2 regions of the Lysinibacillus sp. FSL K6-1151 genome follow, and region 2 is predicted to be linked to the other one. Evidence: a T-box and tRNA genes for the amino acid it is inferred to sense, from the RefSeq annotation. Region 2 holds a T-box; the other holds one or more tRNA genes.
The links. A T-box is a leader RNA that pairs with one kind of tRNA and senses whether it is charged. The one in region 2 lies ahead of MHI04_RS15725 (valine--tRNA ligase), so its partner is inferred to be a tRNA-Val.
Positions count from the first base shown of each region.

Region 1: it has a tRNA-Val gene. The T-box ahead of MHI04_RS15725 (valine--tRNA ligase) is inferred to sense a tRNA for this amino acid. The anticodon was not compared.

Region 1 covers NZ_CP152040.1:4,421,659-4,425,070, reverse strand. The annotation lists gene MHI04_RS21470 (acyl--CoA ligase) at 1-757, opposite strand, end outside; tRNA gene MHI04_RS21465 (tRNA-Asn) at 1,027-1,103, shown strand; tRNA gene MHI04_RS21460 (tRNA-Glu) at 1,217-1,291, shown strand; tRNA gene MHI04_RS21455 (tRNA-Val) at 1,348-1,423, shown strand; tRNA gene MHI04_RS21450 (tRNA-Tyr) at 1,439-1,522, shown strand; tRNA gene MHI04_RS21445 (tRNA-Gln) at 1,537-1,611, shown strand; tRNA gene MHI04_RS21440 (tRNA-Lys) at 1,624-1,696, shown strand; gene rocF (arginase) at 1,882-2,787, shown strand; gene sigW (RNA polymerase sigma factor SigW) at 2,921-3,412, shown strand, end outside.
Region 2 covers NZ_CP152040.1:3,267,910-3,271,321, reverse strand. The annotation lists gene MHI04_RS15740 (SRPBCC family protein) at 1-336, shown strand, start outside; gene MHI04_RS15735 (hypothetical protein) at 418-1,182, shown strand; gene MHI04_RS15730 (hypothetical protein) at 1,159-1,353, opposite strand; T-box leader at 1,455-1,713, shown strand; gene MHI04_RS15725 (valine--tRNA ligase) at 1,795-3,412, shown strand, end outside.

The sequences.
Region 1 (3,412 bases), 1.2 Mb from region 2:
TTGCATCGAATCCACCATGATAAACAAATGCAGTAGCACCGAGCATGATTGTAGATAAGAAAGGGCTCCAAATCCATTTTTGCCAGCCAGGAGCTGCTGTAGCCCATACTAAGTCGCCTTCACGTACGCAGAGCCATTTTGAAGCAGCTGTTCGAATATGCGCATATCCCCAGCCATGTGAATGTACTACACCTTTAGGTTTCCCAGTTGTCCCAGATGTATAGGAAAGGAACGCCATGTCATCACGTTTAGTAGCTACTGCTGTAAATGTAGTTGGCTGTGTGCTTGCCAGTACATCTAAAGAAGCCCAATCGCCTTTTGCAGTACCAATAACTAATTTGTTCTTTAATGTGTCTACAGTAGAAGAAATTTGGTCAACCTCACCTGTAAATGCTTCATAGGCAATAACTGCACTAGCAGAAGAGTGCTCCATGCGATATTCTAAGTCACTTGCACGTAGCATTTCTGAACATGAAATAGGCACGATGCCAGCCTTTAAACAGCCAAGAAAAACAAAATAGGCTTCTGGTAGGCGAGGAATAATAACTAGAACGCGATCTCCCTTTCGAAGTCCTGTCTCTGTAAAAGCATTTGCGTATTGATTCATTTTTTGGACAAGCTCTACATAGGAAACTGTTCGTCTCTCTTGTTGCGTATTTAACCAGCGTATTGCTTGGCGATCACTATCTTGTGAAAACTTTTCTAATTCCTCTGTGATATTATAAAATTCAGGTGCAATTAAATCATTTGTTACCATCCGAATATTCCTCCCCCAAGAAATTTGATAGAAAATTCTTAAAACTATTTTTATTTTAACAATTGCAATAATATACAGCAAGAATATTTAGCACGCAAAATAGAAATATTAGATTTAATAGAGAACTATTATGCTTTTGGATTAATTTTTAAACCTACTTCGACAAAAAATATAAAAATTTTCATAAAATATGTTGCATAATTTATAATGCTTGCTATAATAATAAATGTACTTAAGAGGTTGTCTAAAACCGAAGTGAATAGTATCGTTCCGAAGTAGCTCAGTTGGTAGTAGCACCTGACTGTTAATCAGGTTGTCGCAGGTTCGAGTCCTGCCTTCGGAGCCATTTTTTTGCCCATTTTTAAGAAGCTGTTATACATAAAAAAAGTTATAAAAAAGTATTGCAACTATTAAGAAATGATGTTATTATAAATCTTGTCTTGTTTGAGACGTGATACTGGCCCCTTGGTCAAGTGGTTAAGACACCGCCCTTTCACGGCGGTAACACGGGTTCGAATCCCGTAGGGGTCACCATTTAAAACATAGGCTTTATAAAGAAAAATAAACTGTGATATAACACCTGTTTCTATGGAGGATTAGCTCAGCTGGGAGAGCATCTGCCTTACAAGCAGAGGGTCGGCGGTTCGAGCCCGTCATCCTCCACCATTATTGTGTTATTTCGGAGGGGTAGCGAAGTGGCTAAACGCGGCGGACTGTAAATCCGCTCCTTAGGGTTCGGCGGTTCGAATCCGTCCCCCTCCACCAGTTTTATAAATGATTGGGGTATAGCCAAGCGGTAAGGCAACGGATTTTGATTCCGTCATGCCTAGGTTCGAATCCTAGTACCCCAGCCATTTTTCTTTGATGAGCCATTAGCTCAGTTGGTAGAGCATCTGACTTTTAATCAGAGGGTCGAAGGTTCGAGTCCTTCATGGCTCACTTTTTTAGAATAAAGTATATTCAAAAGTGTTATAATAACTATAGATAACTAATCTCTTACTGAAAACAGTAGGAGATTTTTTTATGTTATCAAAAATTGAATAAATATGCACTTTTTTGTCTAGTTGAGCCAAGTGGTATCTAGGCTTTACAATAATATTATAACTTTTAGGGGGTATAAAAACATGAATAAATTTAATATTTCTATTATTGGAGTACCAACAGACTATGGACAAACACGTCGTGGCGTAGATATGGGGCCAAGCGCGATTCGCTATGCAGGCGTTGTGGAACGTTTGGAGGCTATTGGACATGAAGTACAAGACCAAGGGGATATTCGTGTCAGTCAAAAACTTGCAGACGCACCTGTCGATGAGAAATTACTGAATTTAGAGGAAGTTGTAGATGTTAGCACGGCTTTAGCTAATAGCGTGCATGAAGTAGTAGAACAAAATAAGTTCCCACTTGTATTTGGTGGAGACCATAGTATTGCTATTGGCACACTAGCTGGATTAGGTGAGCATTATAAAAATCTTGGCGTTATTTGGTATGATGCTCATGCAGATTTAAATACACCTGAAACAACACCATCTGGCAACATCCATGGGATGCCATTAGCAGTTAGTATTGGACTAGGTCATGAGCGATTAGTGCAAATTCGTAATTATGCACCGAAAATTAAACCAGAGAACGTTATTATTATCGGAGCTCGTTCAGTAGATCCTGGTGAGCGTGAGTTAATTCGTCAACAAGGGATTAAAGTATATACAATGCACGAGATTGATCGACTTGGTATGACGCGTGTCATGGAAGATGCACTTGCTTACTTGAAAGAACGTAATGTTGATGGATTACATCTATCACTTGATTTAGATGGCTTAGATCCGCTTTACACGCCAGGAGTTGGTACACCCGTTCCTGGAGGAATTACGTATCGAGAAAGTCATTTAGCAATGGAAATGTTACAAGAATCAGGGATGCTAACATCAGCAGAGTTTGTAGAAGTAAACCCAATTTTAGATGAGAAGAATACAACAGCAAATGTGGCTGTTGCATTAATGGGATCTTTATTCGGAGAGACACTAGTTTAAAGAAAATTTGACAAAAAATTGCCTGTTGCCACATTGCATAAAAATCTTTTGTTATAATTGAATTAAAACGAAACTTTTCTTATCGATGGGTCGTATAGTATAAGACAGTTGTAAAGGTGGAGAAGTCAACACAATGGATGCGTTAGTAAACAAGAGAATAAAACAAGTGCTTAAAGGCGATCAAAACGCATTTGCCGATATTGTGAGTCTCTATCAGCACAAACTGTACCAAGTATGCTATCGAATGTTAGGCAACAAACAAGAGTCTGAAGACATTGCTCAAGAAGCTTTTGTGCGTGCTTATATGAATTTGCATACTTTTGATCAGAAAAGAAAGTTTTCGACGTGGCTTTATCGCATAGCGACAAACCTCTGCATTGACCGTATTCGCAAAAAGAAACCGGATTATTATTTAGATGCAGAAGTAGCTGGTACAGAAGGGCTTGATATGTATTCGCAAATCGCAGCAGACGACCAGCTACCAGAGGAGCAGTTAGAGCAAATGGAGCTGCAAGATCGCATTCAATATGAAATTGGACGATTGCCGGATAAATACCGTTCGGTTATAGTATTGAAATATATAGAAGAGTTATCGTTACAAGAGATTAGCGAGATTTTAGATATG
Region 2 (3,412 bases):
GAAATGATTGATGACAAACATTCAACATGGACTTTTAAAGGCAATGTTGGCGTTTTGAAAAAAACGGTACAAGTAGAAATTACAATTTTAGAATGGGTAGCACCATCAAAAGTTACATTCGAATTAAAGGGTCTTTCTGATAATTTCACTGGAAATGGCTATTTCCTTGCAGAAAGCATTGATGCTGAAAACACAAAAATGACAGGTTTTTTAGAAGTCGTTGCTGGCGGCTTAGCTGGCCCTGTGTTAAATCCGATTTTTAAACCGATTGTACCAAAGGCAACACAAATGCTAACAGATCGTGTAGCTAATAAAATTAAATTAGTCAATGTTTAAATGATAAGAACATCCATGAAAATGGCATGCTAGAAGTAATATTCTAGCATGCCATTTTTCTAGTAGTATCTATTTATAATTATGTTCAACTTGAAACACCCTAGCATACTATCCTTTAAATCGTCATATGATGCAAAGGGAGGGATTATTATCGAACAAAAAACTTGGAATATGCGAGAAACATTTTGTTTTCCTGGATATGGTTGCCCAACAGAATTAGCTGCTGTACAAATTAAACCACAGTGGCAAGCCATGCAGTTAGAGGATTCACTTCGATTAATGGGCATCTACCATATTACGGCACATGTTCGTTTTGATTTTCAAGATATGCAAGCATTTACAGGTGATGATAATTTAATTACAATTGATGCCCTTGATGTCCAAGGAGATACTGGTTATTTTGAGTATGCTGTCCCTTTACATGTGGATTTACCAAAAGAATCGGATGTCAAAGATTTAATGGTCAAAGATATTCGCCCTAGTCTGTCGAATCAGATGTGTCAGCTTGAGTGGACAGTTACAAGTATTTTTAACGAATATGAACCTGTTGTTGAAAATGATACTTTAGACAATCCACACCTAATGGCCCATGCTTTCGATCAAGAAGAAAAAATGGCTGTGATCGAGGAAAGTGTTCAAGTGAAACAACCTACCGCAGTAGCAGCAGCTTCACGCCAAGAGACCTCTACAACAGTTGACCAAAAGATAGTAATGAGAGAATCCTCAAGCCATATTGTTGTACGTGAATCCAGCACTTGGCATGAAGTGCCTTCCATGATTTGGGACCTAACAGAAGAATATACACCGCTTAAAGTCCGTGTTTCAAATGATGTCTTTCAAAAGTAAATAGCAGAGAAGTAGTAGGAGCAATAAGAAGACTAAATCGCCTGATGTTGGCACAATAATGACACGGATAAACTGAAAAGCACAAATTGGCACAATAATGGTTCTACAATAAAAACGAACTTGTCGTAGCCAAGGTGGTAAAAGCCAAGGGTTATACTTGCGTCGACGCATTGAATTGTCACTTCCTTTTCTATTTACTTTACTCTTACTAAAAGATGACTAAATCACTTGAAAAATGACACGATTCTGCGGTACAATAAGGAAAATCAAATACAGATGCTATGATAGGGAAGAGTAAATTATGTCTACATTTTCAGAGAGGAAACGGTAGCTGAGAAGTTTCTATTTGTACTTAATTGAAGGTAGCCCTTGAGCAGCTTTAGTGAACTAACAGTAGTTAAAGCCGGTTAAACACCGTTACCGAATTAAGAGCCAGTAGGGAAGGCTGAGAAAATGTGTCATTTAGCATTGATCTTAACCGCTGCTGGAATTAAAGGTGGTACCGCGAATTAAAACTCCTTCGTCCTTTTAGACGAGAGGAGTTTTTTTATTGGGTAAAAAAATGAACAGCATTTCTTTACCAATAGTCTTCAAACAATAGGAGGAGTCAAGATGACAGAAAACATTTCAATGCCAACTAAATATGACCCACAGTCCATTGAAGCCGGTCGCTATGAATGGTGGTTACAAGGGAAATTTTTCGAGGCACAGCCTGAAAGTGGGAAAAAGCCTTATTCCATCGTTATTCCACCACCGAACGTAACAGGTAAATTACATCTTGGGCATGCTTGGGATACAACATTACAAGATATCCTTACTCGTATGAAACGCATGCAAGGCTATGATGCCCTTTGGTTACCAGGTATGGACCATGCAGGGATCGCAACACAAGCAAAAGTAGAAGCAAAACTGCGTGAGGATAATATTACACGTTATGATTTAGGCCGTGAAAAATTCCTTGAAAAAACATGGGAATGGAAAGAAGAATATGCTGGACATATTCGTGATCAATGGGCAAAGCTTGGCCTTGGTTTAGACTACACACGTGAACGTTTCACACTAGATAAAGGTCTTTCAGATGCAGTTAAAACAGTTTTTGTTGAGTTATATGAAAAAGGTTTAATTTACCGTGGCGAACGTATTATCAACTGGGATCCAGCAGCGAAAACAGCATTATCTGATATTGAGGTAATTTATCAGGATGTGCAAGGTGCATTCTATCATATGAAATATCCTTTAGCGGATGGCTCAGGATATGTAGAAGTTGCTACAACACGTCCTGAAACAATGCTCGGTGACTCTGGGGTAGCTGTTCACCCGAACGATGAGCGCTATCAGCATTTAATTGGTAAAACAGTTATTTTACCGATTGTAGGTCGTGAAATTCCGATTGTAGCTGATGACTATGTTGATAAGGAATTTGGTACTGGAGTTGTAAAAATGACACCAGCCCATGATCCGAACGACTTTGAAGTTGGAAATCGTCACAACCTAGAGCGCATTCTTGTGATGAATGAAGACGGTACAATGAATGATCTTGCTGGCAAATATAAAGGGATGGATCGTTTTGAATGCCGTAAGCAAATTGTTGCTGATTTACAAGAAGCAGGCGTGCTGATTCGTATTGAAGAGCATATGCATTCAGTAGGTCACTCTGAACGTTCTGGTGCTGTTGTTGAGCCATACCTTTCAGCACAATGGTTCGTTAAAATGCAACCACTTGCTGACACTTCCCTCGAGCTTCAAAAAGATGAAGAAGGGAAAGTAAACTTTGTCCCAGCTCGTTTTGAAAACACATATTCTCGTTGGATGGAGAATATCCGTGATTGGTGTATTTCTCGTCAATTATGGTGGGGCCATCAAATCCCAGCTTGGTATCATAATGAAACAGGCGAAGTTTACGTAGGAAAAGAAGCCCCAACTGATTCCGAAAATTGGACGCAAGATGAAGATGTACTCGATACTTGGTTCTCTTCTGCGCTCTGGCCGTTTTCTACAATGGGCTGGCCAGATGAGGCAAATGAAGAATATAAACGTTATTACCCAACCAGCACATTAGTAACGGGATATGATATTATTTTCTTCTGGGTATCTCGCATGATTTTCCAAGGTCTTGAATTTACAGGTCAACGCCCATTTAAAGATGTGTTAATTCACGGTTTAGTACGTGATGGCGAAGGTCGTAAAATGAGTAAGTCACTTGGTAATGGTGTAGATCCAATGGATGTTA